3 regions of the Vibrio sp. VB16 genome follow, and region 2 is predicted to be linked to each of the others. Evidence: riboswitches for the same ligand, from Rfam matches in the RefSeq annotation. Region 2 holds a riboswitch; each other region holds the start of a gene.
The links. Region 2 has a riboswitch for thiamine pyrophosphate ahead of thiD (bifunctional hydroxymethylpyrimidine kinase/phosphomethylpyrimidine kinase). Riboswitches for the same ligand answer to the same signal wherever they lie in the genome.
Positions count from the first base shown of each region.

Region 1: linked by a shared signal. The riboswitch ahead of thiB (thiamine ABC transporter substrate binding subunit) and the one ahead of thiD (bifunctional hydroxymethylpyrimidine kinase/phosphomethylpyrimidine kinase) in region 2 are both predicted to bind thiamine pyrophosphate.
Region 3: linked by a shared signal. The riboswitch ahead of IUZ65_RS21400 (phosphomethylpyrimidine synthase ThiC) and the one ahead of thiD (bifunctional hydroxymethylpyrimidine kinase/phosphomethylpyrimidine kinase) in region 2 are both predicted to bind thiamine pyrophosphate.

Region 1 covers NZ_CP087590.1:336,036-346,448, reverse strand. The annotation lists gene IUZ65_RS01700 (TRAP transporter permease) at 1-302, shown strand, start outside; gene IUZ65_RS01695 (universal stress protein) at 396-833, shown strand; gene rluA (bifunctional tRNA pseudouridine(32) synthase/23S rRNA pseudouridine(746) synthase RluA) at 902-1,630, opposite strand; gene rapA (RNA polymerase-associated protein RapA) at 1,739-4,642, opposite strand; gene thiQ (thiamine ABC transporter ATP-binding protein) at 4,887-5,594, opposite strand; gene thiP (thiamine/thiamine pyrophosphate ABC transporter permease ThiP) at 5,578-7,173, opposite strand; gene thiB (thiamine ABC transporter substrate binding subunit) at 7,259-8,254, opposite strand; TPP riboswitch at 8,302-8,429, opposite strand; gene IUZ65_RS01665 (flavin prenyltransferase UbiX) at 8,505-9,122, opposite strand; gene mpl (UDP-N-acetylmuramate:L-alanyl-gamma-D-glutamyl-meso-diaminopimelate ligase) at 9,172-10,413, opposite strand, start outside.
Region 2 covers NZ_CP087590.1:2,811,417-2,821,829, reverse strand. The annotation lists gene tenA (thiaminase II) at 1-410, opposite strand, end outside; gene IUZ65_RS12870 (ABC transporter substrate-binding protein) at 426-1,391, opposite strand; partial or broken gene IUZ65_RS12865 (ABC transporter permease) at 1,422-2,117, opposite strand; gene IUZ65_RS12860 (ABC transporter ATP-binding protein) at 2,209-2,967, opposite strand; gene thiD (bifunctional hydroxymethylpyrimidine kinase/phosphomethylpyrimidine kinase) at 2,960-3,850, opposite strand; TPP riboswitch at 3,932-4,042, opposite strand; gene IUZ65_RS12850 (alpha/beta fold hydrolase) at 4,187-5,956, shown strand; gene IUZ65_RS12845 (ATP-binding protein) at 6,136-7,755, shown strand; gene IUZ65_RS12840 (response regulator) at 7,752-8,438, shown strand; gene IUZ65_RS12835 (tripartite tricarboxylate transporter permease) at 8,530-10,056, opposite strand; gene IUZ65_RS12830 (tripartite tricarboxylate transporter TctB family protein) at 10,066-10,413, opposite strand, start outside.
Region 3 covers NZ_CP087591.1:1,116,996-1,127,408, forward strand. The annotation lists gene thiH (2-iminoacetate synthase ThiH) at 1-925, opposite strand, end outside; gene IUZ65_RS21380 (thiazole synthase) at 935-1,705, opposite strand; gene thiS (sulfur carrier protein ThiS) at 1,707-1,943, opposite strand; gene IUZ65_RS21390 (HesA/MoeB/ThiF family protein) at 1,951-2,724, opposite strand; gene IUZ65_RS21395 (thiamine phosphate synthase) at 2,714-3,985, opposite strand; partial or broken gene IUZ65_RS21400 (phosphomethylpyrimidine synthase ThiC) at 4,030-4,410, opposite strand; TPP riboswitch at 4,549-4,646, opposite strand; gene IUZ65_RS21405 (hypothetical protein) at 4,839-6,284, opposite strand; gene IUZ65_RS21410 (hypothetical protein) at 6,605-7,198, opposite strand; gene ppsR (posphoenolpyruvate synthetase regulatory kinase/phosphorylase PpsR) at 7,519-8,352, opposite strand; gene ppsA (phosphoenolpyruvate synthase) at 8,520-10,413, shown strand, end outside.

The DNA.
Region 1 (10,413 bases), 1.2 Mb from region 2:
GTAAATACATCGAAAAAACCGTTGTTTTACCATTTGAAGACGACGCAAAAGGTGCAGAAGAACGAATTGCATCTATGGGTTTGATGCTGGTTGAAACCGACAATAAAATGATCGTCGACATGGTTGAATTTGGCAGCCCAGCAGAGTCTGCGGGAGTCGACTTCGATTGGGAAATCAAGTCGGTCATTGTACAAGCCGAACGACCAATGAAAGAGTGGGTATTTGTACCTGCACTGCTATTAGTTATTGGTTTAGGGTTAAATCAGAGACGTCGCGCTCGTAAGGATAAACTAAGCGCGTAGTATTTTTCTGGCATTAACAATTAATCGTTAATGCCAGAAATAACTGAATAGGGATAAATAGGGTGAACGCCCTCCTAATGTAGAGATAATATAATGTATAAACAAATCCTTGTTCCTGTTGATTTAAATGATAAAGGCTTTTCAGATAGAGCGGTAGAACTGGCCGTTTGGCATGCGAAAGCATCCAATGCCGAGGTTCATCTTTTGACTGTGCTTCCTGGTATTCACATGTCGATGGTCGCGACTTATTTTCCAAAAGATGCAGCAAATAAGATGAAGCAAGACGTTAAACGACAGCTTCAAAAATTTGCCAGTCAGCACGTAAAGGAAGATGTAATCTATAAAACACATGTAGCAGAGGGTAAGCCTTATGCCACTATTCTTGAATTCGCAAGTAAACTAGGCGCAGACTTAATCATCATGCCTAGCCACAAGCGTTCAAAAGTAGATAAAGTTGTGCTCGGGTCTGTGGCAAGCAAAGTTGTTCAAAACTCACCAATTAATGTACTGGTAGTAAAACCGCAAGGATAAGCGGCAACATTAGCATTAATGATGGAATCAAATTAAATGCTGTTGAGTAAAATCGCGCACTCTGGTTCTTAATTATTTTTTAATAGTTTATAATTTGGCAACACTTTATCTGCGGTAAAGTGTTGCAATATCTCTTCTTTTGCCTCTTTATAAAAATCACATGCGACAAAGGCTGTGGCTAATTCATCGTTCCTTGGATGATAAAAACTTAGCTCAGTTGAATGCAGTTCTAATCTATTGCTGTAAGCTTGCGCCTCTGGATGTGCATAGAACTCATCGCCAATAATAGGGTGACCTATTGCCATCATATGAACTCTCAGTTGATGTGATCGTCCAGTGATGGGCAGCAATCGAACCAAAGTAGTATGGGCTTCTCGGCTTACCACTTGATAGTGTGTTTGAGATGGTTTTCCATGCTCATAACACACTTTTTGTCTTGGCCGATTAGGCCAATCACAGATGAGAGGTAAATCGATAAGCCCTTTATCTTGTTCAAGATTACCCCACACTCTTGCGTAGTAAACTTTATGGGTCAATCGATATTGAAACTGTTTCTTAATATGTCGTTCCGCATCTTTGCTTAACGCAAATAACATCAAACCAGACGTTGCCATATCGAGACGATGAACGACCTGAATTTCTGGGTATTCAACCACCAATCGACTCCAGAGACTGTCGTAATGCTCTTTTAGCCTACCGGGAACCGAAAGCAGTCCAGCAGGTTTATTGGCCACTAAAATATGGTCATCTTGGTCTATTATTTGGATAGGATCTTTCGCTGGAAAATAGTCGATCATTAGTTTTCGATTTCTCAGTAAAAATTTTGATAGCTATCTAATAAAACACAAGAAACCTATAACCGATAACTTGTGCTTTATTATCATTGAGATCAGATCAACCTAATCTTATTTATGCGAAACTACAATGAGTCGTAATGAATCGAGCTGAATCTGCGCTTTAGAGATATACCCCGTCAGCTCTAGGATTTGATTTTCTATCGCTTGTAGCTCTTCATCACGAATATTTGGGTTTACCGCTTTTAGTGCTTGTAACCGCTCAAGTTCGCCATTTAAAGTACTAAACATCTCTTTTTGCGCCTGCTCTCTAACGATGTCGAGCTTACCACCGATACATTTTTCACCTGCTTCAATAAGCTTGCGAATATCGCTCTGCACACTCGATACAAGCTTACTCGCTAAGTGGCGATTGACCGGACTCAATTGGCGGTTAAAGCTTTCAAACTCTACTTGCTCTGAAAGGTCATTCCCTTTGCCATCCATCATCAAACGAATAGGTGTCTGTGGTAAATATCCACTGATCCCGCTTCGTTTTGGCGCTTGAGCATCAACCAAATAGACAAGTTCTAATAGCATAGTGCCAACGGGTAAGGCTTTGTTTTTAAGCAGAGAAACCGCCGTAGTTCCAACTCCTTCACTCAATAAAAGGTCTATACCACCTTGAATCATCGGATGTTCCCAACTAATGAAGTTCATATCCTCACGAGATAGTGCCGTCTCACGATCAAAGGTGATGGTTGCACCTTCATATGGAAGACCGGGATAACTTGGTACCATCATATGTTCAGAAGGAGTAACAACGAGTGCTTTCTCGCCTTTATCATCTTGATTCAGACCAATGGTATCGAACAGGCTAAGCGCAAATGTGATCAGGTTTGTATCGCCATCGGTACTGGCAATCTTTTCTACTATTTTCAGAGCTTGTTCGCCACCATTAGAGTGCATCTCTAACAATCTATCTCGGCCATTTTCTAGTTGAGCTTTGAGCTCTTGATTGAGTTTATTGGATGCACTTATCAACTGCTCAAGGTCGCTACCTTTACCACCCGCAAGAAGATCCACCAGCTCGTCGGAATATTTGTCATAAACCGCGCGCCCTGTAGGACAAGTTTCGGAAAAAGCTTGTAGCCCTTCCTCAAACCAACGAGCGAGAATACCCTGAGAAGAACCATCAAGATAAGGCACAAAAATATCGATATCTCGTTGCTGACCTATACGGTCTAAGCGACCGATACGCTGCTCCAATAAATCAGGATTAAATGGCAGGTCGAACATGACTAGTTGATTAGCAAACTGAAAGTTTCGCCCCTCAGATCCAATTTCAGAGCAAATAAGAACTTGAGCGCCACCTTCTTCTTGTGCGAAATAAGCAGCCGCTTTGTCTCGCTCTATAATTGACATGCCTTCGTGGAAAACGGTGGCACGGATACCTTCTCGTTCTCTCAATGCTTGTTCTAATTGAAGTGCAGTAGTCGACCTAGAAGCAATCACTAAAACTTTCTCTGAGCGCTTCTCTTTTACCTTCTCAATCAACCAATCAACTCGGGAATCGAACTGCCACCACGAACCACCCTCTAGCTCTTGAAAGATCTCTTCTGGATAGAGCTTTCGTATTGCCTTTGCTTCTGAAGGTAGATCTTTATCGAGCATGTTCGACACTCGCATTGCTCGTGCATACTGTTCAGGCATGACCATTGGCAACAAATGAACCTTACGCTTTGGGAAACCCTTAATTGCCGATCGTGTATTTCTAAACAACACACGTCCAGTACCATGGCGGTCCATAAGATTATCGATCAACTCATGGCGGGCTTTATCTTTCTCTTCATCAGGAAGTTCTGCTTCAATAATTCGAAATAGTGGCTCAACATCTTGTTCAGAAAGCAGTTCCGTTATCTGATTTTTGACTTTATTTTCAAGCCTATTTCCAGAAAACAGGTTACTTACCGCGTCAGCAACCGGTTCATATTGCTTTTCTTCTTCAACAAAAGCTTGATAATCATAGAAACGGTCGGGATCAAGAAGACGCAAACGGGCAAAATGACTCTCATGACCCAACTGCTCTGGCGTTGCCGTTAATAGCAAAACAGAAGCCGTATTATTCGCTAACCCTTCTACAACTTGATACTGACGGCTAGGTGCATCCACGCTCCACTCTAAGTGATGTGCTTCATCGACAACCAGCAAGTCCCAATTACCATCCACAATTTGTTCAAAGCGCTTTTGATTCTTGGTCAGAAAATCCAAAGAACAGAGCACATACTGCGCAGTATCAAATGGATTTTCCGCATCAACATCAACTTCGACACAGCGTTCTTCATCAAAAATAGAGAAATGCAGATTAAAACGACGCATCATTTCAACGAGCCATTGATGCTGTAGTGTTTCCGGCACAACAATAAGAACACGTTCTGCACTACCTGATAACACTTGTTGATGGATAATCATTCCGGCTTCAATGGTTTTACCTAACCCCACTTCATCAGCAAGCAGAACTCGAGGTGCGTGTCTGCGCCCTACTTCATGAGCGATAAATAATTGATGGGGGATAAGGCCTGCACGCATTCCGCATAAACCACGCATAGGGCTCTTATGCTGTTGGTATTGATTCTTCAACGCGCTATAACGCAATACAAAGTTGTCCATTCGATCTATCTGACCTGCAAACAGTTTGTCTTGCGGTTTATTAAATCGAATTTGATTACTAAGGAATATCTCTCTTAGCATAATGCCACTTTCTTGCGTATCTTCTCTTGTACCTACATAGGTTAGAAGACCATTATCTACTAAAACTTCTTCTACCTTTAGAGACCAACCTTCTTGGCTCTCTGTTGAATCTCCAACATGGAATATAACGCGGGTAATTGGGGCTTCTTTTTGGGCATAAACTCTATTTTCTTCAGACGCAGCGAACATTAACGTCACGGTTCTTGCGTCCAACTCTACGATAGTACCTAAACCCAAATCGCTTTCTGTATCACTTATCCAGCGCTGACCCAAAGCAAATGCCATATGATTGATTACCTCTATGTTGGAGTAGACTCGCGTCTATTATTCTATTCTGTGATGCCTATTGATACACATATTATAGGCAGATAAGAGCGACTATTCTCCTATTTATAGAGAAAGAAAAGCCGAGCTTTTTAAGGTCGCCAATATTACTTCAAGCCGCTATATAGATCACGACTAAAAGAGAATAAAGTGATAATTGTCGAAACGGAGTTTATCTAGAACCAGAAACTTTCAACCGATTAGGTCAACTTGTGCCCGCTTTCACAAACGCACGTAATTTTTCGTTGCTGTGTTGAGCACTTAATTGAATGATGGGCTCATGGATGAGCGCTTTATACTCATCGACAAAGATGAAATCCGTCGCTATCGCTTTTGCATCACTAATATGATGCGTCACCATCACTACGGTAATCTGTCTATCGTCCGCAAGGCGTTTAACGAGCATCAACATTTCATCTCTTAAAATAGGGTCAAGAGCCGAAAAAGGTTCATCTAACAACCAAATACGATGTGGTTGAACAAAACAACGTGCTAATGCAACACGCTGCTTCTGACCACCGGAGAGCTTCTCTGGTGTTCGATCTAATAGCTCATCAATGCCGACCTGTTTAGCCGCATCAATTACCTGACCTTTTTGTGTCACCGTTAGCTTTAAACCGGGATGTAACCCTAAACCTATATTTTCTCTAACCGTTAGATGGCTGAACAAATTATGTTCTTGGAATAGCATGGCGAAAGGCCTTAAATGAGGCTCTTGGTTTAGCAAAGAGACGTCATTAACCGCTATGTTCCCACTTTCTGGATGGATAAACCCTGCAATAAGGGCCAGTAAAGTTGATTTCCCAGAGCCACTAGGCCCCATGAGCGCGACAATGCGGCCATCTTCAAGCATAAAATCAAATTTAAACACTTCTTTATGATAGCGATATTGAACATTAGCGACGTGGAGCATACGTTTTCCCAAATACCTTTTCGACTAAAGTGAAACTGCCTACGCTTAATAGCAATAACGTTAAGGATACCACCGCTGCTGCTTCCATTTGATAACTACCTAATAGTTGAAAAAGATACAAAGGCAAGGTTCTAAAATCTTGGCTGCCAAACAGAGCTATTGCGCTAAGATCGCCCATAGAGAGCATAAAACTTATCGCAAATGCTTGCGCTATCGGTTTTTGTAATCCTCTCCATTCTATCAATAAAAATCGACGCCAGCCTTTCATCCCCAAACTCATGGTGAGAAATTGATACTGTTGCAATATCTGAAAGAATGGTTGAGACAATGTCTTAATTACATATGGCAACGCCATCAAACTATTAACAGCAACCACAATAATAAACGCGAGGCTATACACATCGGTTATTTTTCTAAGCAATAAAAACAGCCCTGTACTAATCACCAAGCCGGGCGTAACGAGGATAATAGTGCCAATAAGTTCGATACCATTTGCATAGTTAGAACGGCCCTTACTTCTCCATATTCGACTTGTTTGAAGTATAGCGACACCAATAAACAGAGCGATGACACTCGCCGAACAAGCAATACTTAATGATGCCTTAACCGCTTGCCAAAACCGGTCATCTTGAAGCACTTGCCACAGCTTTGAATTCAATCCACTCAGTACCACCATCATCAGTGGTGGTAAGACGATAAATGACGCAAAGGCTATCCAACTGCAGTCCCATAATTTTGCGCGGTTATTGTCTTTGGTAAAAAAGATCGGGTGGCGATTGGATTGCATAGCTAAATTATTTGGCTTACTTATTTTTTGTATTGATAGCGATAACAGACCGCACAATAACATCTGCCATATTGCTAATAACGCACCAGCCTGCAAGTCAAAATCAAATTTGATGGCTTGGTATATCGCTAACTCTATTGTCGTTGATTTTGGCCCACCACCCAACGCCATAACGGTAGCAAAACTCGTAAAACAGAGCATGAACACTAAACCACAAACATGAGGTAACTGCTGTCGCAACCTTGGCCATTCTACCCACTTAAATTTGTACCAATGACTCATACCGAGGTAAGAACAGAGTTTATGTTGTTCTGGAGGAATACCTTCTAAAGAAAGAAGTAACAAACGGCTAGCATAAGGTAAATTAAAGAATACATGCGCGAGCAATATGCCATTCAGGCCATATATTGAGAAGGGCAATTCAACATTCCATTTATTGAGCCACGTCGCCAATAAACCGCTATTTCCATAAATGGCTAACAGACCGAAAACACCCACAAGAACAGGCAAAACAAGTGTGCTTGAAAATAACTTTAATAGAAACGATTTACCCATGAAGTCCCGTCTTGATAACGAGTGCGCTACGGGTATAGCTAAGCCAACACTGAGCAGCGTTGATAAGAAAGCTTGATAAAAACTAAATTTAGTGACATGTAGATAGTAAGGATCAGACACTATCTGAGTGAGGTCAAGATTGGGCGCGTATGAAATAAGCGCCCCAAACGCCGAGGTGACAAAAACCACGATAAACACTGCAATAACAATGCCTAACTTCGGCGTTTTATTCATAATTTAGGACACTCGACACTTCAACCTCTATTGAAAACTCAGCTTCTACCAATCGGGGAAATTAATTACAAACATGTCTGATTGAGTATTATTGGACTAAAGCTGATTGCCATTCTCTTATCCAGTTTTTGCGCATTTTCGACACTTCATCAGAAGAAAATGAAAGTGCTTTTTCCGGAATCGTCAGCGTCTCAAAACCTTCAGGCAGTGGAACATTCGTCACTGGGTACATCCAGTTACCTGTTGGCATTGCTGATTGGAACTCATTACTTAGAATAAAGCTCATAAACTCGTCAGCGAGCTTAGGATTTTTGGAACCTTTCACTTTTGCAGCTACTTCAGTTTGCATATAATGCCCCTCATTAAAAATAGCCGCGGCATATTTTGCATCATTTTCAGCAATCAAATGATAAGCAGGAGAAGTGGTGTAAGAAAGAACAAGGTCCGCTTCTCCCTTTAAAAACATCGAATACGATTCAGACCAGCCTTTGGTCACGGTCACGGTTTTTTTAGACAGCATTTCCCACGCTTTACTAACGTCGTCGCCATACACAGACTTCATCCAAAGTAATAGACCTTGTCCGGGTGTAGAAGTACGTGGGTCTTGGTATATCACTTTTAAATCATCACGCTCTTCAACAAGTTCTTTTAAGCTCTTAGGTGGGGTTTGTAGCTTATCTTTGTTATATACAAAAGCAAAATAGCCGTAATCAAAAGGAACAAATGTACTGTCTGACCAACCCTTAGGCAGTGTTGTAGTAGAGGTGTCTACGCTATGTTCTGTTAACAACCCTGTCTTTTTTGCTTCCGTCATTAAATTCGTATCTAACCCTAAAATGATGTCCGCTTTACTGTTGCTATCTTCTAGACGCAATCGATTGAGAATAGACACCCCATCATCTAATGCGACAAACTCTAAGTCACAACCGCATTGAGCTTCAAAGGCTTTTTCAATTTTTGGGCCTGGGCCCCAATCGGCGGCAAAAGAATCATAGGTATATACCGTCAGTTTATCGGCGGCAAAAGTAGAAAATGAAAGGGTTACAGCTAAGGTTGAAGCTAAAATTGAAATAGTGTATTTCACTGGACGCTCTCCATGTTTTGAGCGGCACAGGCTTGAGGGAGGATTTTTGATTTATCCCGCTCAATTCCTACGCCAGTATTATCTGGTTCAGGTGTACGGGTTCTAAGGAAAACTTAATCTCAGCCCAATAGTTGATTATTTAAAAAATAACTATTGAGCACCCCGATGAGTCGACAGTGATTGTATACGTAATGTTATGAAGATACTAGCCGCGAGAATAGATGCTTATCCGCTACGCTAACAAGCCAGTTTATCGGTTGTCATATCCCCAACGCGCAACGAGTTTTTGTTCTATATCGAGATGATCTAATATTCTTGCCACCATAAAATCGACCAAGTCATCGATAGTTTTAGGTTGATGATAAAACCCTGGAGCCGCGGGCATAATAGTCACACCCATCTGAGAAAGCTTATGCATATTCTCTAAATGCAATGTAGAAAAAGGGGTTTCTCTCACGACCAATAATAACTGACCGCGTTCTTTCATAACCACATCTGCCGCTCGTTCTATAAGGTTGTCCGACATGCCATGGGCAATGGCCGCCACACTACCTGCAGAACAGGGACAAACCACCATTTTTTTAGGTGCCGCACTGCCTGAGGCAACGGGAGAAAACCAATCTTCTTTACCACACACTTCTAGTCGTTCAGGTTTGCAGTTCAGTTGTTTAATCAGCACCGCTTTGGCCGCATCGGGACCACTAGGTAACTTTAAATTGTGTTCGGTTGCCATCACAACACGAGCCGCTGAAGAAATTAGCAGGTAAACTTTATAATCTGCCGCTAGCAGGCATTCTAGCAACCGTAAACCATAAGGTGCACCAGAGGCGCCAGTAAATGCCAAGGTAATTGTTTTGTCTTTAATCATCTACATTCTCTGCATTGTTAAAATATCTACTATTTCGGTTGGATAACATCTATTTACTCTTAGCCAATGCCAATCCACCTAACAACTTATCGTGGATATCGTCAAAGCCACCATTACTCATCACGAGTATTTGATCACCCTCCGCTGCTTCTTGCAATATTTCAGCAACAAACACATCTATATTATCACTCACAAAAGTAGGTTGATCACAGTGTTTGGCAATGTCTTCTACTGACCATTTTAAATTATTTGGCTGATACAGGTATATAGAGTCAGCTTTAGACAACGACGTCGCGAGCGTTTCTTTATGAATACCCATCTTCATCGTTGCTGAGCGAGGTTCCAATACCGCGATTATCTTTTGCTTCCCCACCTTATTACGTAACCCATCTAGTGTAAGTTCTATCGCGGTAGGGTGGTGAGCAAAATCGTCATAAACCGTGATACCTGCGACCTCACCTTTTAGTTCAAGGCGTCTTTTGGTATTGATGAACGACGCTAAGGATTCACAAGCCAGATCAGCAGTAACGCCGACATGTCTTGCTGCTGCCACCGCCATCAATGCATTGCTAACATTATGATCACCCACCAAATTCCACCTGACCGTACCAACTAATTCGCTACGAAAAAAAACATCAAATTTGCTGCCGTCTTTTTCGATTTTTTCTGTTTTCCAGTCACAAGATTCATCTCCGATCAGCTCTTGTTCACTCCAGCAACCCCTTTCCAATACATCTTGAAGCGCCAATTCGGATTTAGGGGAGAATATTCGACCATTGCTCGGGATTGTTCGTACTAAGTGATGAAATTGTTTCTTAATTGCCTCTAGATCATCAAAAATATCAGCATGATCGAACTCGAGATTATTCATTACTAAGGTGCGAGGGTGATAGTGAATGAACTTTGACCGTTTATCGAAAAATGCACTGTCATATTCATCAGCCTCAACCACAAAGAACATGCTACTTCCTAGACGCGCAGATACCCCAAAATTCCCTAAAACGCCACCCACAAGAAAACCAGGCTCGTAACCACAATCTTCAAGTATCCATGACAACATGCTTGCTGTTGTTGTTTTTCCGTGGGTGCCAGCGACGGCTAATACCCATCTATCATGGAGGAGGAACTCTTTTAACCACTGTGGACCAGACGTATATTTTAGATTGTGATCAAGGACATACTCTACACACGGGTTACCTCGACTCATGGCGTTACCAATAACCACAAGATCAGGATTGGATTTTAGTTGTGTGGGGTCAAAACCCTCAATAATTTCTATACCTTGAGATTC
Region 2 (10,413 bases):
CCTAAAGAGCAGGGTGCTAAGGCCACATAAAGGTCGATTAGATTCCCTGACATTCCAGTGTCCAAAACGTAACGTGTGTACGCGACCGTGCCGAACGCTTCTGGTTCTGCTTCCATATCTGCTTCACTAAGTCCCCACTTTTGGCAGTAGGTGACGTGATGTGAGATCTCGCTGTCCAGTAGTGCTTGCACACTTGGCAGTGCCATGCGCATTTCCGCTAATGTTTGAGCTTTGTAGATTGCCATCGCATAGGCTCTCGCATAATGCTTTAGGAATAGAAAATCTTGTTTAAGATAATGTAAGTAAGCGTGTTCATTAAGCTTGCCAGTCGCGAGTTGTTTAACGAATGAATGGCCGGTATAGGCTTGCCATTCATCTATGCATGCGTTGATAAGATCTTGATGCTTCATCCTGTTTCCTTAGTATTACAACGTTGGTACAAAATCAGATGCTTTAGGTTTTAAGCGAATGATTTTGTTTTTATATAGAAACTGAGTGAACTGGTCGTAACGTTCCAGATCAATGGCTGCGGGCCTAAGGTCAAATCGTGTCAGCGTATCGCGCCAAGCTCGTTTGTTTAGCTCGTTATTTAATGTGTCTGGTGAGTAAGCGGCAAACTCTATCCATGCGTCTTGCGGGTGGTTAATAATGTATATAGTGGCTTTCTCTATCGCTTTATTAAATCGACGGATAGCATCGGCATCATAATGGTTCGCGTTGGCTACAACGATAAGTTCATCGTAGGCAGGGACACCATGTTCTTCAGGATAAAAAGCCTTCGCTTTATAGCCTTCAATCGCAAGCTGATTTGACTCAAAATTGCGTAAACCTCCCCAAATCGCATCAACTTTCCCCGATGCTAAAGAAGAAGAAAGCGCCCAACCAACGTTGATTATTTCTACATCATCGAAGGTAATACCCGCTGATTCGAGCATGGTACCTACAGTTGCTTCTTCATTGCCCGCAATAGCGATGCCTATTTTTTTACCTTTTAAATCAGCTAGAGAATGTATCTTGCCATTGTCTAAAACCATCAGGGTATTGAGTGGCGTCGCGATGAGAGTAGATGCGCGAATGAGAGGAAGGTTTTCAGCGACATCAATGGTTAAGCTGGTTTGATAGGAGATAGCCAAATCGATTTTATTTGCAGCGACAAGCTTAGCCGGCATACTTGGGTCTGCGGGCTCTTGAATCACAACGTTAAGCCCTTGGTCATTGAAGTAACCTTTTTCTTGCGCTATGACGATAGGACCATGGTTAGGATTTACGAACCAGTCCAGCATTAACGTAACACTCTTTTGCTCTGCGCTCGCATTGAGAGAAAGACCAGAGAGTAAAAGAGCCAACCATCCTTTTTTTGCGATAGAACCTGTTCGGGTTTGGGAATGCATTATTTTTCCTTAAATATTGATGGGTTTAGGTTAGAGCTGCCAATGGATAGCTCGTTTGAGTAATCTGTCTGTGATGAAATATAGGGTGATAGAAAATAGGGCTAAAATAAACAATGCGGCAAACATCTCATCGATCATCATTCGTGCGTTGGCTTGCAGCATTAAATACCCCAGTCCAGCACTGGAACCTACCCATTCACCAACTACCGCGCCGATCGGGGCAACGACGACGGCAACTCGAATGCCCGAAGCAAGGGCCGGTAATGCGGCTGGGAGGCGGATGTGTCTTAACGTTTGCCATTTAGATGCTGACATGGTTTTAGCGAGGTCAATATAACCGCTAGGGGTAGAGCGCAGTCCGTCGTAACAACATGTCGTCACGGGGAAGAAAATAATGAGTGCCGCCATGACCACTTTAGATGCGATCCCATAACCGAGCCACAGCATTAATATTGGAGCAATAGCAAATACTGGAATGGCTTGACTGGCAATTAAGAGAGGCAACAGCCAGCGTTTCAAAGGCTCGAATAAAAGCATCTGTAATGCAAAAAACAACCCCATAGTGAGGCCTAAAATTAAGCCAAGTACTATCTCTTGAGTGGTTATCCATGTATGGAAGAGCAACACGTCGAATCTTAGTATAAGTTTCATCATGACGGCGTGAGGCGACGGCAAGATAAAAGGAGGGAATGCAAACACCACAACAATCAACTGCCATAATCCAAACAATAGACAGGCGGTCAGCAGGCCCTGAAGCAAAGGGTGTATAGCCTTCTTTTTTTTTGCGATATGCGCTTTAGTGGTGGCGTCCAATACGTTAATTTCCAACATAATCTCGCTCCAATTGCTCTATTAGTTTCTGTTGTAACTCTGCTATTTCCCCGTTCAAGGATCGAGGTGCATGACCATAGGGAACAGGAAAAGAACGCGTTTGAGATGGACTTCCTAACATGAGATAGATGTGGTCAGCTAATCGCAGCGCTTCTTGAGGATCGTGTGTAATTAACACCACAGTTTTGTCCTGTAGAAGTGTGGCTGAGAGATTTTGAAGCTGGTAACGAGTCACCGCATCCAATGCTGAGAACGGCTCGTCCATCAATACCAAAGGCTTATCCTGCATTAACGTTCGGGCAAGAGCGACTCGTTGACGCATTCCTCCTGAAAGTTGATTAGGGAACTGATGGCGTTGATTCGACAGTCCAACCTGATCGATAAGTTGAACGGCCTTTTGTTTGTCTTTTTCTGACAAGATGAGGTTGCCAAATTTGAAGCTTAAACAGACGTTATCCATGACATTGAGCCATGGCATGAGTAAATCTTGTTGTGCCATATAGGCGACATTTTGGTGTGGCTCACCGCTAAGGCTGCTTTTCATCTCACCTTGCCAGTCAAGGTCATCATTTAACAGGCCAGCCAGAAAGCGAAGCAAGGTGGTTTTTCCACAGCCACTTCTACCCAAAATAGAGGTCCATCGCTGTTTTGATATCTGCATGTTCAGGTCAGAAAGGATGAGTTGTTGGCTATCTTTGTAGCCTAACGAGGCATTTTTTAGTTCAATGAGTACAGGGTTAGTCATACGCAACGTCACCGCTAGATTGTGTGTTTTCATCTTGTATTGGAAACGAATAAAGGTTTTGAACCAATTGGTGTCCCGGATAAAAGTGATGAACAGGGCCGTGACCGTGGCCAATATCTAACGTGTCAGCGTGCGAAATTGCTTGAGTAATGTAGTGTTTACCGAGTTGAACTGCTTCTTTGAGTGTATAGCCCTGTGCAAGATAACTGGCTATCGCTGATGAAAGCGTACAGCCTGTTCCGTGAGTATTTTGCGTTTTAATTCTGGTTGTCGATAGGCGTTCGACATGCCCTTTAGTGATAAATAGATCGGTACTGTTATCGGAAGAGTCCAGATGCCCACCTTTAAGTAAGATAGCTCGCGTATCTAATTGTCTAAGCTTTACAATGAGTGCATTCATTTCCGCTTCAGTTTTAGGTGCCGATTCGCCGGTTAAGGCGGCCGCTTCCGGAAGATTAGGTGTGATCATCGTGGCTAAGGGTAATAGAACGGATTTTAAGGTGCTGATGGCTGAGCTTTCGAGCAGTAAGTCGCCACTAGTCGCGACCATTACAGGATCGATGACAAGGTGTTTAGGCTTATATTGGCGAAGTTTTCTGGCGACGGCTTTTATAATGTTAACGTCGCTCAACATACCGATTTTTACGGCTTGGATACTGAGGTCGGAAAAAACAGCGTCCATCTGTTGTTCTACAAATTCAGGTGAGATGGGGAAGATGCCAGTGACACCTTGGGTATTTTGTGCGGTAAGGGCTGTAATGACGGAGCAAGCATAACTGCCTGTCGCCGAAATGGCTTTGATATCCGCCTGAATACCTGCACCGCCGCCGCTATCTGAACCGGCAATGGTAAGTACAATTGGTGTTGTGTTCTTTACGGTCATCTCTGGTTCCTAAACGTAATCGTAAAGGAATAACAGCAGCCAGATGGAGGAGGTAGGCTACGGGATGTAGACAACCTTATATAGGCATGGCTATCAGTTCCCTACGTCAGTGTTAACTGCATCAGGTTCAACGGGTCCCATCGAAATGGTCTCAGCTTTGGGTTGTGGCCCATCGCTCCCCGACTAATATCTAAAATATGTTTGCCGAAAGAGTGTAGCAAATTCATTGGGCAACGAAAAGCGCTACGCAATGACTCTCGTCAATGTTTGCAACTGAACAGGTCGATACTATGGTTGCTGGAACGATAAGCCCACGATTGCATAGAGAACTCTAGAATGGATGCTAACGGTCAAATTTCGCCAGAATTGGTTGCGCAGATCTATGATACTGCATTGGATCCGACCCAGTGGCCTGTTTTGTTGGAACAGATAGCATCAACGCTTCCACCATTGGAAGTAGAACGTGTGGTGAGCGCAACTGCGCAGGTAAATCAACGGTTATCAATGCGGGAGGTCGAAAGGTATAGAGGCCTTTCTCAGGTTTCCACTATCGTTGAACACCTAGAGCGAAGTGCCGCCATCAGTAATCGAATGAAAGATAATGATGAGCACCAACATCTGCAATTGAGCCTATTCGACTTCTTACCTTTACCTGCCTTTGTTGTTACTGCTAATGGGGCGTTGGTGCAACAGAACCAACTGGCACTCGACTTTCTAAAGACCACAGATTTAGTGAAAATAGAGGGTGGTCATGTTGTATTCTCGCTCAACTCCCAACAACAGCGGTTCAATAAACTATTGTCTGAACTGACTGATCTAAAAAGGGAGGAGCGCGAAACCACAATGCGTCTTCGCGACAGTTTTCAAACCAATCCAGTGAGTATCAGTATGTCTCGGATTGATGACCAATATCAGCTTGGCAGCAATATACTGGTTCTTTTTGCAAATCAAAATGTGGATGTAAAACCCAATCTAACCGGGTTCTGTCAACGCTACAACTTAACGAAAGCCGAGCAGAGACTGGTCGAAAAACTGGCGCATAATAAAACATTGAATGAGATTAGCGATAGTCACGGTGTTTCGATTAATACCATTCGGACTCAACTAAAATCTGTCTTTCAAAAAACAGATTGCCACCGGCAAAGTGAGTTAATGAAGCTGATTCTGATGAATCCTACAGCGGAAAGTAGAGATGCTGTCAGTTCGTTAAAATCCAAGCTTATTTTTGAAACCGCACGCTATCATCAAATCTGTAAAGTCAGTGATGAGAGGCAGTTAGGATTCAGTGATATAGGCAGAAAAAGCGGTATTCCGGTTATCTTGCTTCCACCGAGTACGGGTTCACGACTGCAACAACATCCAAACAATCGGACTCTTTTTGACCATAATATTCGTTTAATTACCATTGATCGCCCAGGATTTGGCTTATCAACGGCCGATCCAAGCCGAACTTTGGCGAGTATCGCGCGCGACATAGATACGTTGGCGGACTTTCTCAATTTGGACCGATTTTCTCTTATGGGATTTTGTGGAGGAGGGCCCTATGCCTTAGCGGCTGCATCCCTATTAAAAGAACGGATAGTGCATACGACGATTGTCAGTACTGTCACCCCTTACCAACCAATCAATCTCTTCCATGGCGTAAAATCCAGTAATAAGTTTTTAGCGCAAATCGCGATGAGAGCCCCGTCGGTACTGCATCCACTTCTAAAAATTATTACCAATAATTTGATGAAGGATCACGAGTTGTATTTTGATCAGGTTTATCAACATTTGTGTAAGAGTGATGCGGCGGCATTGTCAGAAACAGAAGTCACCGATAATTTTTTATTGGCGTTTAGAGAAGCGATGCGACAAGGGCCGAATGCCTTTTGCGAAGATCTGGTCATTCTTAGTCGTCTATGGAACATTAATTTTGAAACTATCGTTTCACCAGTGACGATATGGCATGGCAGTTTGGACCAGCATGTTCCCGTTCAATTGGCACGAAAATTTCACCGTAGCTTTAGTAATTCAACATTTCATGAATTTGAAAACCTTGGTCATTTACTCGTCTATCATCGCTGGAGTGACATTTTAAAATCTGTGGCAGAGGAACATGCTTAGATACTTTTGGACGTTAACCGACCTATCTGGTTGAAAGTAGATCAACAATTAAACAGAATAGTTATCGCTATGTTGTAGTATTGTTAAGTAAGTATTAGTGTTGATGCCGTCAGTTGATGAGCAGGTTTGCTAGTCAGTCTGCACCAGTTCAAGCGTAGATTGGAGGTCAGGGAGTCATTATGAAATGGAGTCAAATTAGTTTTCGCCGTCGAATGCTCATTATCATGATACTGTCCGGTTTATTGCAGCTATTGGTCTTATCCTTAGCTGGGTTCAGCTATATTAAACACTCACAAGAACAGGAAACGGGTCTTAAAGCCCAAGGTATTGCCAACTTTCTTGCTCAATCTACCGCCGTTATTCAAATGTTAGAACAAGGCTCTTCCGCCAATCTTCAGCCGCGATTTTTAGAGATGACCAATGCTATTGGTGCCGCTTTTATAGTGGTTGGGAATAAAGAAGGTATTCGCCTTATTCACCCAGTGAAAACCCGTATTGGGCAGCCAATGAAGGGGGGCGACAATGATCTCGCACTCATCTATGGCCAGTCTTATGTGTCCTTTGCGGAAGGGTCTTTAGGTAAATCCGTTCGTGGGAAAACGGCGGTCTTTGATGCAGATGGGCATATCATTGGTGTCGTGTCTGTAGGGTATTTATTAGCGGGGTTGGAAGACCGCATTGAATCTTATTTGACGTTTCTTCTTGGCATGGTCGTACTTGTTATGATGGTAAATGCCGTTATTTCTAACTATATTTCCAGACGATTCCAAAAAGCTATTCTTGGTTTTGAACCAGAAGAAATCGGACGTTTATACGGTGAACTTGATGTCACGATGAGCACGATTAAAGAAGGCGTCATCAGTATCGATTCGCAGGGAATTTTAAGGTCGATTAACACCAGCGCTTGCGACATTCTCGGCTTAGATAAAACGAAGGTGATAAATCGACCTTTTTCCACAGTACTTCCGGACTCGGATCTGTATCGCCTAATAGAGAGAGAGCAGCCCGAGCACGATATTGAACTGTATTTTAATCATCAACGTATCATCGCCAATCGCAACCCTATCCTTGTTGAAGGGAAAGTGGTTGGGGCGGTATCGAGCTTCAGGCGTAGAGATGAAATCAGCGAACTAACAAAACAACTTTCTCAATCTAAGGCGTATGCTGAAATGCTGCGTTCTCAAACACATGAGAACAGAAATAAGCTCAATACCATTAGTGGGTTGATACAAATGGGGGAGTTAAATGCGGTACAGCAACTGATTGGGAAAGAGACAGAGCACTACCAAGCGCTCATCGAATTTTTACGTGAAATGATCCAAGATCCTTTGGTGGCGGGTATGTTGTTAGGCAAAACTGAGCGAGCAAGAGAGCTTGGTCTGTATCTTATTGTGGATAGAGAGTCTTGGCTGGCTTCGTTAAATGGCCATGTAGATGCAGATGATCTGGTCACTATCTTAGGTAATCTTATTGATAATGCATTTGAAGCCAGTTTGGCCGCCATTACTCAGTTACCAATAGAGCGATCGTCGCGGAGTAATATCGAGGTGGTACTGAGTGATTTTGGTCATGACATCATCATTGACGTTATTGATAATGGGTGCGGTTTTCCTGACGATTTAGAAACAGGCTCGTTGTTGCAACGAGGGGTATCGAGCAAAGCGCTGAATGGCAGAGGGGTCGGATTGTTCTTAGTTAAGCAACTCACCGACCGATACGGTGGCCATATAGAGTTAGTGAAAAACAAAACGGCAGGCGTAAGAGTAACCGTCTATATTCCCAAGGAAGGAAAGCAATGAGCACACCAATACGAGTCATGATAATCGAAGACGACATCAATATTGCCGAGCTGCACCAACGGTATCTCGATACTATAGAGGGTTTCGTTGTGGTCGCCATTGCCACTTCAGTCGTAGAAGCGGAGATGCAACTTGACATATTAAAGCCGGAGTTAATCCTACTGGATGTCTATCTACCAGACGGAACCGGTATCGAGATATTAACGCGTTTACGTCATCTCAATCAGGCGTGTGAGGTAATATTGATTACCGCTGCTAGAGAGGTCGAATCATTGCAACAGGCCATGCGCTATGGGGTGATTGATTACCTACTCAAGCCGATTCTCTTTTCCCGACTGGAGTCCGCGCTAGAGAAATACAAAAATAGAGCGGAAAAACTACACCAAACGGAAGGGCTTAACCAGTCGTTGGTGGATGAAATGATGCGTAATCACCCTTCAGAACCGAACCGAGAATTAGGTTTGCCTAAAGGGATAGATTCAGTGACACTTGAAAAAATACGAGGTCTATTTCTTTCGAATAAGGTATTTACCGCGGATGAGGCAGGGGAGGCGATTGGCTCTAGCCGTACGACCGCACGACGGTATCTGGAATACTTGATAAGTACGGGTGAATTAGACGCCGATGTTAATTATGGTACCGTTGGTCGCCCTGAACGATGTTATCGAAAAAGGATTCGTTGACCGATATGGTCTTTGATCACTGATGCTGACGATCATGTGAGAGTATAAAAATACGCCGTTGTAGGCGCATTTTTATTAATACGTGATGGTTCTATGATTCCCTTTTTTTCAGGCGATAAAAGAGAGACGTCATGAGGGATAAAATAACTGGACCCATGACAACAATCACCGCAATAATCGTGAACGCTAAGGTAATCGGGCGCTCCCACAGAAAACTTAACTCCCCATCACTTATCATCAACGTTCTTCTTAGGTTCTCTTCCATCATTCCTCCGAGAATAAAACCTAGCAACAAAGGCGCTAAAGGAAAGTTGGCGAGCCTCAATGCAATCGCTGCCATCGCAATAATCAACATGATGAAGACATCCATCGTATTAAACGAGACGAGATACACACCAGTGATTGAGAAAAAAAGAATCATAGGCAATAGAACGGTTCGCGGTACCGCGAGAAGTTTAGAAATATAGGGAATCAGCGGCAGATTCAAAATGATCAAGACAATATTTCCGATGTACATCGAAATGATGACAGACCAGAATATTTCAGGATGCTCTACAAATAAGCGAGGTCCAGGCTGAATTCCGTAAGCAATTAACGCCCCAAGCATAATCGCCGTGGTGCCGGATCCAGGAATACCAAGGGTTAGCAATGGTACAAACGACCCACTAGATGCGGCATTGTTGGCGGATTCGGGTGCAACAAGGCCTCGTAGGCTGCCTTTACCAAATTCATTTTGTTTTTCTTTTGGTGCTAGGTTTCGTTCTAGACCATAAGCTAGAAAGGCTGCAATGGTGGCACCCGCGCCGGGAAGTACACCAACGAAAAACCCAAGAATAGAAGAACGAATAGCAACAGGCGCAACATCTTTGAACTCTTCCTTGGTCACTTTCATGCTACCAATGTCGACCATTTTTTCCTGTTCTTTAGGGTGATTCTCTTTTTCTGGCTTTAGTATCCCCATCAAGGTTTCGCCAAGGGCAAAGGTGGCCATCGCCAGCAATAAAAAGCTGAACCCATCCATTAGATCAGTTAAACCAAAGGTAAAGCGCTCAACGCCGACGCCTTTATCAATACCAACGGTAGAAAGCATTAATCCAAGAATAGTCATCATCCATGCCTTAATTACCTGTCCTTTTCCGGCAAATGCGGCTACGGCAGAGAGGCCCACTAGCATTAAAGCAAAATAGTCTGGTGACTGAAAGCTTAACGAGACCTTAGCTAACGCTGGGGCGGCGACCAGTAGCATGATGGCTGAAAGAGTACCACCAGTAAATGAAGAGTATGCCGCTAATGCCAACGCCTTTCCAGCCTGACCTTTTTGTGCCATCGGGTAGCCATCAAAAGCAGTAACAACGGTAGAGGAACAACCAGGGGCATTGATAAGAATTGATGAGGTTGAGCCTCCGAAAACCGCGCCGTAGTAGACACCAGCCATAAGGATCAATCCAGAAGAGGGTTCAAGCCCATAGGTGATTGGGATCATGAGTGCGATGGCTGAAATTGGCCCTAGGCCAGGCAACATACCAATGAAAGTACCAACAAAACAACCGACAAATACCATGAAGATATTCATTGGTAATATAGCGGTGGATAGGCCCTGTAAAATTCCGTCTAACATAATAACCTCCTACCAGATTGTAAAAATAATGCCCGGTTCTAGATAGATATCTAATCCTTGGGTCAACATTAAATAAAAAAGGATGACAAAAGGAAAAGAGGCACCAAACAATATTTTTTTATTACGTTCTCCTAGCAAGTAGAATCCGATCATTAAAAAAAAGCCCGTCGCTAATACAAATCCAAGATAGGTTAACCCCACACCATACAGCGCCATGAGCAGTAAAAACGACCCTAATAACCGCCAATGAAATTGCGTAATGTCGGTTTTCTCTTTGTCGGATGAAGTCGAAACTAGCAACAACAGCGACAAAACAATACCAACCACAGTCAAAATAGTCGGCAGAGTTCGAGCCGT
Region 3 (10,413 bases), on a different replicon from region 2:
ATACATTATCACGAAACTCGGGAGATTCTCGGGTCGATAACGATAATTCCACCTGCGAATTAAACATCCGATAGGCACAGATCAACTGAACTAACTGACGATCACTCATTATCGCCTTAGGCTGTAAGCCCCCTTCACAAGGGCGTAGACGCGGGAATGAAATAGAATATCGGGTTTGCCAATACGTACGTTCAAGGTAATCAAGGTGAGTCGCAGCAAAGAAACAATCTACCCGCCACTCTTCAAGCCCAATCAGCACCCCGATCCCAACTTTGTCTATCCCTGCTTTAGCCAAGCGATCGGGTGTGGCAAGGCGATACTCAAAGTCCATTTTATTGCCACGCAAATGATGTTCTGCATACGTAGAAGCATTATAAGTTTCTTGATACACCATCACGGCATTCAACCCTAATGTTTTCAGTTCTGCATATTCTTCTTGCGCTAACGGTTGTACTTCCATAGCCACATAGCTAAATTGTTGTTTAATTGCCGGCACACTTTCACGAAAATACTCAATGCCCACTTTGCGTTCATGCTCCCCCGTCACTAATAATATGCTATCAAAGTTCATCGCTTTGATAGCTTGGCATTCTTGGCTAATTTCTTCCAAGGTAAGCGTACGACGCTTAATCCGGTTTTCCATTGAAAAACCACAATAAGTACAGGCATTCGAACAAAGATTAGAAAGATACAAAGGCACATAAAACGACATGGTATGCCCAAATCGTTTACGGGTTAATGCTGCAGACTGCTGTGCCATTTGTTCTAAATACGGTTCAGCCGCTGGAGAAATCAACGCTTTGAAATCTTCCAAATCACGCTTTGGTTTACGTAATGCACGCTCTACATCTGCTGCAGTTTTACTATAAATAGATAGGCGTATATCATCCCAATTCAATTGCTTCCAAACATCAACGTAACTCATGCTCACCCCTTATGCAGTTTGATCTAAGAAAGCCGTTAATGGGCTTGACGCAATTGCATGATTTATGGTGTTAGATAAACCTGCTTCATACCCCATACGCCCGCTTTCAACTGCTAGTTTGAACGCTCGTCCCATGGTAATAGGGTCGGCTGCAGTGGCAATCGCCGTATTCACTAACACGGCATCAGCTCCCATTTCCATGGCTTCAGATGCATGAGATGGCGCGCCAATACCCGCATCAATGATAACTGGCACTCGCGCCTGATCGATAATAATCTCAAGAAAATCACGCGATGCCAGCCCTTTATTTGAACCAATCGGTGCACCTAACGGCATCACGGCAGCACAGCCAACTTCTTCTAAACGCTTACATAACACTGGATCCGCATGACAATACGGCAAGACTATAAAACCCTGACGCACTAGTTCGGCAGCTGCAGCCAATGTTTCAATTGGATCGGGCATTAAGTATTTAGGGTCTGGGTGAATTTCTAACTTCAGCCAATTTGTGCCCAAGGCTTCACGAGCCAACTGGGCGGCAAAAATGGCTTCGTTCGCATTTTTCGCGCCCGAAGTATTAGGAAGTAAATTAACTCCCGCTTGGATCAAGGGAGCAAGAATGTCGTCGTCACGGTTATCAATATCAACACGTTTTAACGCCATCGTAACCAGCTCAGATCCAGAGGTAATGATGGATCTCGCCATCACTTGACTATTGGCATATTTACCCGTTCCGGTAAAAAGACGAGAAGAGAACGTTTTATCTGCAATGGTTAACATCTTAGCCTCCAGCTATAGCTTGAAATAAAGCAATACGGTCATCTGCACTTAATATCGTGCTAGCCCATTGGCTGCGCGCAACAATATCGTCATTAAGGGCAACGGCTGTTGCTAGTAAGGGCATTTGTAATTCAGTAAGTAGCGCTTCAAGATCTAAGCCTACTGAACACTCGACCGGTTTCTCATTGACCAACACTTGGATCATTACATCGGTTGAATTCTCGATATGGGTTGTCATTAGTGACTTACTCTCCGTTGTCATTGTGCTGGCTGCACACTGGACACTGTGGATCTGCAGCAATATTAAATTGCTGCCAAGCCATGGTTAGTCCATTAAATTGTTGCAGAGCGGCAAAGGCCACAATGCCTGCTCCAGTGATGCATTTGATGGCTTCTAAAGCTTGCATCGTCCCCATAATGCCAACCACCGGGCCTGCAATACCTGTGTTACTGCAACTTAGAGACTCTGGCGTTGTATCTGGCTGGTTTGGAAATAAACAGTGGTAACACGGTCCTATCCCAGAACGATTATCAAATGCCATTAACTGACCTTGCCAACGAATAGCAGCCCCTGATATCAAGGGCTTTTTCGCTTTAACACACGCTTGATTGACTGCATGACGTGTTGGCAAATTATCAGAGCAATCCAAGACAATGTCTGCCAGTGCCACTTCAATGGCTAATTGCTGACCAGCTAATAGTGTCTGCACCGCTCTGACTTTTATATAAGGGTTTAAGGCCTGAAGATGTTCAATTGCCATCTTGGCTTTACTTCTACCTTGGTCAGCATCACGGTAAATAACCTGACGCTGTAAGTTGGAACTTTCGACAACGTCGTCGTCGGCAATCACTATATTTCCGACCCCAGCCCCTGCAAGATAAAGCGCGGCTGCGGAACCTAAACCACCAGCACCGACAAGCAGTATTTGTGCTTGAATTAATTTCTGTTGCCCAAGCTCTGCTATATCTGACAGCATAATTTGGCGGCTATAACGTAAAAATTCTTGATCAGTCAGCATCAATACCACCCATTACTTTCTCGGTAATTGCTTTAGGAAATTCAGGGCGCACTAATAAATGGTTAAATGCATTAACTACCGCTCCAACATCGCTAGCCTCGGTAATTGCACGTACCACAGCAACACTACTAACCCCCGTACACCACACTTTTTCAGCACAAGGTAAATCAATGCCACCAATTGCAACCGTTGGAAATGTATCGCCAATTAACTTTTGGTATAACGCCAAACGGTTCAAACCTTGCGGTTTTGATGGCATTGTTTTTGTCGTGGTAGGAAAGATATGACCCAGTGCGATATAACTTGGTGAGAATTCAACGGCACGTAAGATTTCGTAATAACCATGCGTCGACAAGCCAATTCGTAAACCCGCTTGCTGGATCGCCACTAAGTCTGCTGTTTCAAGATCTTCTTGACCGAGGTGGACACCGTACGCTTTATGGATTATCGCCAGTTGCCAATAGTCATTCACAAATACTTGTGCTTTGTGTTGATTACCCGCGGCTATAACTTGCTGTACCTGAGTTTCAAGTTGTGGGTCTTGCGGGTTCTTAATCCGTAATTGTGTGGTTTTTACACCAAGATTAATTAAACGCTCTATCCACTCTGCCGTATCAACCACCGGATATAGCGCCAGTTTCTGTGAATCAGTGGCAGAGAACGGTTCAACAGCCAGTTCTTTACTTTGCCAACCCAACGCATCCACTTCAGGATGATTCGCCGTTAACGGACGAGGAAACAACTCACGAGATAATGGCCAGCTAACTTCAACGTGACCATTTTGGTGAGTACTTTGATACCCACACGCATGAGCTCGCGCTAATGTCACGGCATCTTCCAAAGGGTAATCTAAGGCTAATGCGCAAAGTAACATGGCACGTTGTGCCTCACTGCCTCTAGCATGATGGCAGTAAACCGCACGCGCTTCACCATTGTGGTGCCAAATATCAACACAGCCCTTCTCAGTAGGAAGACCACACACAATCATGCGGCTGTCTTGTTCAACTTTTACTTGCATTTCCCTAACGTTAGGATACGGGGCATACCATTGATCCTGTATTTCGAATCCTGAGAAATCGGCTTCAGTCTGGTTGAAAAGCAGACTGAGCTGGCGCTCTTCAATCTTAATCTCTACAGCATTCAATTCACTCACGCTAACACTAACGGCATCACCAAGTTGATATTGTTCTGCATTTGCAAGCAGCAATTCAACATGCCTAAGCAGTGGCGTTAAATAATCAGGTAAACATAACGAGCTCATTAGATTTCCTCTTGAACAGAGTGATATAGCTCATTGCCTCGAGAACGAAATTCATCAAGGGTTTCATCCAATAAACGTTCTTTGGTATAAATTGAATTTGATTGCCCCAATAATATGGTGTCGCCACGCTCTTCAATCCAACCTGAACGTACTATTTCTAAGCCATCATAAATATTAGCGGGTTGATTGGGGTCGGTATAAAAGCCAGACGTATCATAAACACGAACCAGTTCATTTGGTTCTAAAATAGGATCCTTTCTATTATCACCGATTAAGCTATCAGCCAATGAAATTTCACGCATCGGTACTTGGATGTCTGTTCGACTACCTTGAACGTACACTTTTTGTGAATTAGGGAAAGGTTCTACAGTCAGTGAATCTATAAATTGTTTAGCTTCCAATCTCGCGTGTTTGCGAATCGTCATAGCAAATTCCTTTGTCGCTATTTAGGGAAAGTTGCTTGGCGGGTTGGTACATAAACAAGAGGCGTACACATAATATGTGTCGCATGATCTGATACGCTAACATAAATATCAATAATATTTTCATCAATACCGTTAGGTAGAAAATTTTCTCTTGTTTCCTTCGCAGGTATTAGCCTGATCAGGTTCAACGGATCCCGTAATACGGTCTCAGCCATGTGGCACTCCGACAAGTTTCAAGAGGGAGTATAAGAAAGGGAACTTGTCACTGCAACAACAAAACCTAAAAAGTGATGACGTCGCAATAAAAAAAAACGTCACGAATCAATGAGGACACACACCTCATATTTTCAAAATGCTCCATCTTTTTACTAAGTGAAAAGGATGGAGCATAACGCTATTTTTACTCGTTGTTCATACCTATACCGGAATTAATGTTCCTGCCAAGGTTGTATTGATTTTCCGTCTTTCCATTTGTAAGGCGTCGTTGCTTTTTTCTCCGCTTCTTTAACGCTTAAATCTCTCCTTGTGGCTTTCCCAATATATTCACTGAATTCGCCAGTAAGATATTCATTATATAACCTTGGCCCATCACCACTGGTAGCAATCCATTTGTGTTTCGATATTGGCATTTCTTTGACTTCACCAGCAGTCATATAATTGGTGTCTCTGATCTGATAGTGCGTACTGGATATGCGTTCAAGGTGATCATTGTTTACAACGTACTTATTTTCTAAATATGCGTATCTGTTACCGCGAGACCAAAAGTACTCTTGAGTCGTAATTTTATTTCCTGTCCGTTGCCAAGCACCATTAGAGATTGAGCCGTTTTCTTGTTTGCCACTGTTAGGATTTAGTCGCCATATAAAACGTAGGTAATACCCTTCTGGATAAAAATATAATTCATTGTAGAGCGGATACCCCCCTTGAAGCTGGGGAGGCAGCGTCTTTAACTCAGCAGCGGTTTGTTTCCATTGATAACCGCCACCCGAGGCTAGGATTTGTTCTGATGCACCTGAGTGATGAGTGTTATTGGCTTTGCTTTTTGTTAGTTTTTCCGCTGCTACCTTGTCAGCTGCAATTTGCTCGGCTAGTACTTTTTCGGCCGCTAGTTTCTCCGCCGCTAACCTGTCAGCTGTAACTTTCTCGGCCAATAACTTTTCAGCCGCCAATCTTTCCGACTCTTGTTTCAGTGCTAATAAAGCTAAGGCCTCTGCTTCTGCTTTCTTTTGGTTCTGTAAAGCGAGCTTCGTCTCTGTTTCAGCTAACTCTTTCTTTAGGGCCGCGACTCTGGCATCGCCAATCTCATCGGGGATCGCAGGAGAAGGAGGTGCAATATCCTTTTCTGCTGGGTATCTTTTCATTAGTAGGGGTACTTGAGGTTCATATTCTGTTGCATCGTATGCACTTGAATGAATACCTTCAATTAAACCGCTCGCATGTCGGCAATTGGACGTCATGTTTTTGTTACTTAAGTCTTTATCGAAATAAAAGCTGTAGACCTTTTCCACCTCTACTTCCACCTTCACATTACACACGAAACTATCGTCAATTTCCGATGGTGGAACAGGGTGTTCACTTGCGACATAAGACGGGAATGCCATGGTGATATCATAGCCACCTGGTTCTAGATCGAGTTCAACCAATCCACTTCTAAACTCTGCAATCTGTTGGTCGTTTACGAAATAAGAAAGAAATACGCCACCGCTAACAAACCGTTGGTTACGCCATAGCAACAACTTGGCTTTTGTCTTACTCAGTAGAGATGGCTCAGTCGCATTAAAATTGTGCCCCTTACTTTGGGAAGGATTTACGGCACAACCGATAAGAAGGGCGGTCATAATCAGTATAACGATAGACTTGTGTGTGTCTTTCATCTAAAAACCTCTACTAAAAAATTCATTATTAATATGGTTACGCTTTATTGAATCATATTTTCAAATGATAAGGTCTAACTAGATCAATTAAATAGGAGTTAATGAGCACTGGTTCGATTCTGCAAAACGAGAGTTGTATGAAGAAACCTCTTTAACAGGCTAATGATTGGATGCCACAGACTCTATGTGTATGTTACTTAGGGTATTTTATGCTGGTCATGAAAACGGGCAGAATCATCAATATGTTATGGGAGTTAGGCGAGCGGCTTAACACACACTCTTAAGGCGTTACAAAACAAGTGTTAAAATTACCTCGATTTTTACAGCCCTTTCAGTCGGTCTTTGTGTTCCATAAGCAGGTTTATGGCGTCCAGATACTGATATAATCCGTTACCCTCGAGCTGGTAAAGATCGACCTTATTATCTTCCAGCAATAACCCTCTACTCCTAGCCATTTCCAACAAGTTGGCCTGTTTAAGCAGGCGGAAGAGTAAGCCATCGGTATTTTCTTCTGCTGAGGCAATTTCTTCCCTGAGCTGATTGTTAAGCGTATACAACTGATTCGTCTCTTCAGGGACAATCATCGCTGGTGATAGCTTATCGTGCAGGATCAGACCTGAAAAATAGGCAACGAGAAGGCCGACTGCGGTTATCAGGTTTACACCCACGGTGAGATAGCTGATTATAATGACAAGAACGGACAGGCCACAAATCCAGCTCAGTCGATTGAGGGTTTGTCTGCGCCTTTGCCCACGTTCAGCCTTTAACAGTATTTGGTTCAGGGTCAGAAGTTGCTGACAGCCGTCTTTTAGGTGATTTTCATATAAAGCGATAGCCGTCATGGCTTCTTTTCCGTCGTCACTGTTGATTGCTTGCTGGTTTTCTACGTGCTGATGTTGATCTATCTGGGGCATACCTAACTCACTTGTGTTAACGCTGGGCCATGAAAGATAAATAGACCCGGCTCTCAAGATACCAGTTATGTCGGTGAAAGGCGGAGAGAGCGGTCAGACTAAATAGTGTCTCAAAAACATTAATTGGTTTTTATGAATTATAACATTGTCAGTGGCATCGATATGCTGGATGAAGCCAGAGATCCATTCAAGTTGCACTTGGCAATACACCATGTGTTGGAGACCAAAAATTGTTTTAGAGAGCGGTATTCTTACGAATGGCTCTACTTGCTTGAACATGACGACGGGTGAAAATCGTCCAATTTGGTTCTTATAGTCAATTAAAATAAGTTTCTTTTTAATCCAGTCAACTGCAATATTTTTGCCGAGATCTCTTCTACCGACAGTGATGAAGTATTGAGGTAAGGGATGGCTTCTTTTCTAAAGAGCAGCTCAACAGACTGTAGTTCATTACTACATTGTTGTGCACTTGCGTAGGTACTATTTGCTAATCGTTGATGTCTTATCTCTGAAAGTCGTTCACTGTCTATGGTTAAACCAAATAGTTTATGTCGATGCATTTCAAATAATGGTAACAATTTGAGTTGCTGCATGTCTTCGCTAATAAATGGATAATTTATTACTCTAACGCCAAACTGCAATGCCATGTATAAACTTGTCGGTGTTTTTCCACTCCTCGAAACGCCTAACAGGATAAGGTCTGCTTGGTCAATGTCTTTAATTGAAAGACCGTCATCGTGGTTTAGCGTGTATTCTACTGCCGAAATTCTGTCGAAGTATGCTTTCTCATCTTTATTTACGCTTCGGGAGCGCTGCAACTTAGGTTTAGCTTCTAGTTGTAAGTCGTTCTGAATTGGCTCAACCAACGTACCTAAAATATCATAAATATGGGCATCAGCGGTCATGATGACCGACTTCACGTCGGGAACGACCGTTGATAGAAAAACAACAGGTTTGTTTTCCGCTGTTTTGCTCACCTGATTTATGCGCTGAACGGCTTCCTGAGCTTTAGTGCTGTTTTCGACAAACGGTATCGTTTGCTCGGAGACAACAAAAGGAAATTGACCTAATACAGCGTGGCCTAAAGTTTCACATGTGATAGCTGTTCCATCAGAAATATAAAACACATCACGTCTTTCGTTTAAATTTTGCATAATAAGTTGAATAATTCAAAAATATTTTATATTTGTATAAGAATAATACTGATACTAACACCATGCAAATCAGTTTTCTGTTCGATATTGGATATTTGCAACAAGATAACGACGGAAATAATTGCTTTCCCCCTACAAGATTAGCGACACAGCTCAGGAGAAACAACGTGAAACAGAACGTACTTTGGTTCAATACTTTATCAATGAATGATGTGGATAAAGTTGGTGGAAAAAATGCGTCACTCGGTGAAATGGTATCGAATTTAGCTCAAGTTGGTGTGTCCGTCCCCAACGGGTTTGCTACAACATCGTATGCCTTTAATCAGTTTTTGGACTTTGACGGACTGGATGAACGTATTCATTCAATTTTAGACCTGCTTGATGTGGAAGACGTAGTAGCCTTAAGAGAAGCTGGTGAAAAGATCAGAAATTGGGTGTTACAAGCTCCGCTACCTCCATCGTTAGAGCAAGATATTCGCCATTGTTATGCTGAGCTTATCGATGGTGACGATAGTATGTCTGTTGCCGTGCGTTCGTCAGCGACGGCAGAGGATCTGCCAGATGCTTCTTTTGCTGGACAACAAGAGACGTTTTTGAATATCTGTGGGATAGATTCTGTCATTGAAGCGACAAAGCATGTATTTGCTTCATTGTTTAACGATAGAGCCATTTCGTACCGTGTTCATCAAGGATTTGACCATAGAGGTGTAGCATTATCTGCGGGTATTCAGAGGATGGTGCGCTCTGATAAAGGCGCATCAGGCGTCCTGTTTACTTTGGATACCGAGTCCGGATTTGATCAGGTTGTATTTATTACCTCCTCATGGGGGTTGGGTGAAATGGTTGTTCAGGGAGCGGTGAACCCAGATGAATTTTATGTTCACAAACCTATTCTGGGTATGGGGTATCATCCAATTTTGAAGAAGACCATGGGCTCTAAGTTAACAAAAATGACCTATGGAGGCAGTCGACAATTAGGGAAGCAGGTTGAGATCGGCAGTACTAGTATTGCCGAGCAAGAAACGTTCTCAATTACTGAACAAGAGATCGTTCTATTAGCTCATCAGGCAATGATCATCGAAGAACACTATGGCTGCCCAATGGATATTGAGTGGGCTAAGGATGGCTTGACCGACGAACTATTTATTGTTCAAGCTAGACCAGAAACAGTTTGCTCAAGAAGCGATACCAAAGTTATCGAAAGGTTCCAACTCAATAGCAAAGCCGATATTCTTGTTGAAGGGCGGTCTATTGGTCAGAAGATTGGTTTTGGTCCTGTTCGCCTTGTGAAAGATTTGAGTGAAATGGAATATGTTCAGCAAGGCGATGTCTTAGTCACGGATATGACAGATCCCGATTGGGAACCTGTGATGAAAAAGGCATCTGCTATTGTAACCAATCGAGGCGGTCGAACCTGTCATGCGGCTATAATTGCTCGTGAGCTTGGGATCCCAGCTATCGTCGGTTGTCATGACGCCACTTCACAATTAAATAACCAACAGCTAGTGACGGTCTCTTGTGCGGAAGGGGAGACCGGGTTTGTTTATCAGGGCGAGTTGGATTTTGAGGTTCGACGTTCAGAGGTTGATGAGTTACCGCAATTGCCAGCAAAAGTGATGATGAATGTTGGTAATCCAGATAGAGCATTTGGTTTTGCTTGTATGCCAAATGAAGGTGTTGGCTTGGCTCGTTTAGAGTTTATCATCAACAAGATGATTGGAATTCATCCTAAGGCTCTGATTAATTACAATAAACAGTCGGTGGAAACGCAAAAAAAAATTGACCAACTGATACGTGGTTATGCCGATCCAATTGAGTTTTATGTCGCGAAGTTGTCAGAAGGTATATCTACGATAGCGGCCGCATTTTGGCCTAAGCGGGTGATTGTTCGCATGTCTGACTTTAAATCGAATGAATATAGCAATCTTATTGGAGGAAAAGAGTATGAACCACATGAAGAGAACCCTATGCTTGGTTTTAGAGGGGCGTCACGATACGTATCATCGGATTTTGAAGACTGTTTCGAATTAGAGACCAGAGCCATTAAACGAGTTCGAAACA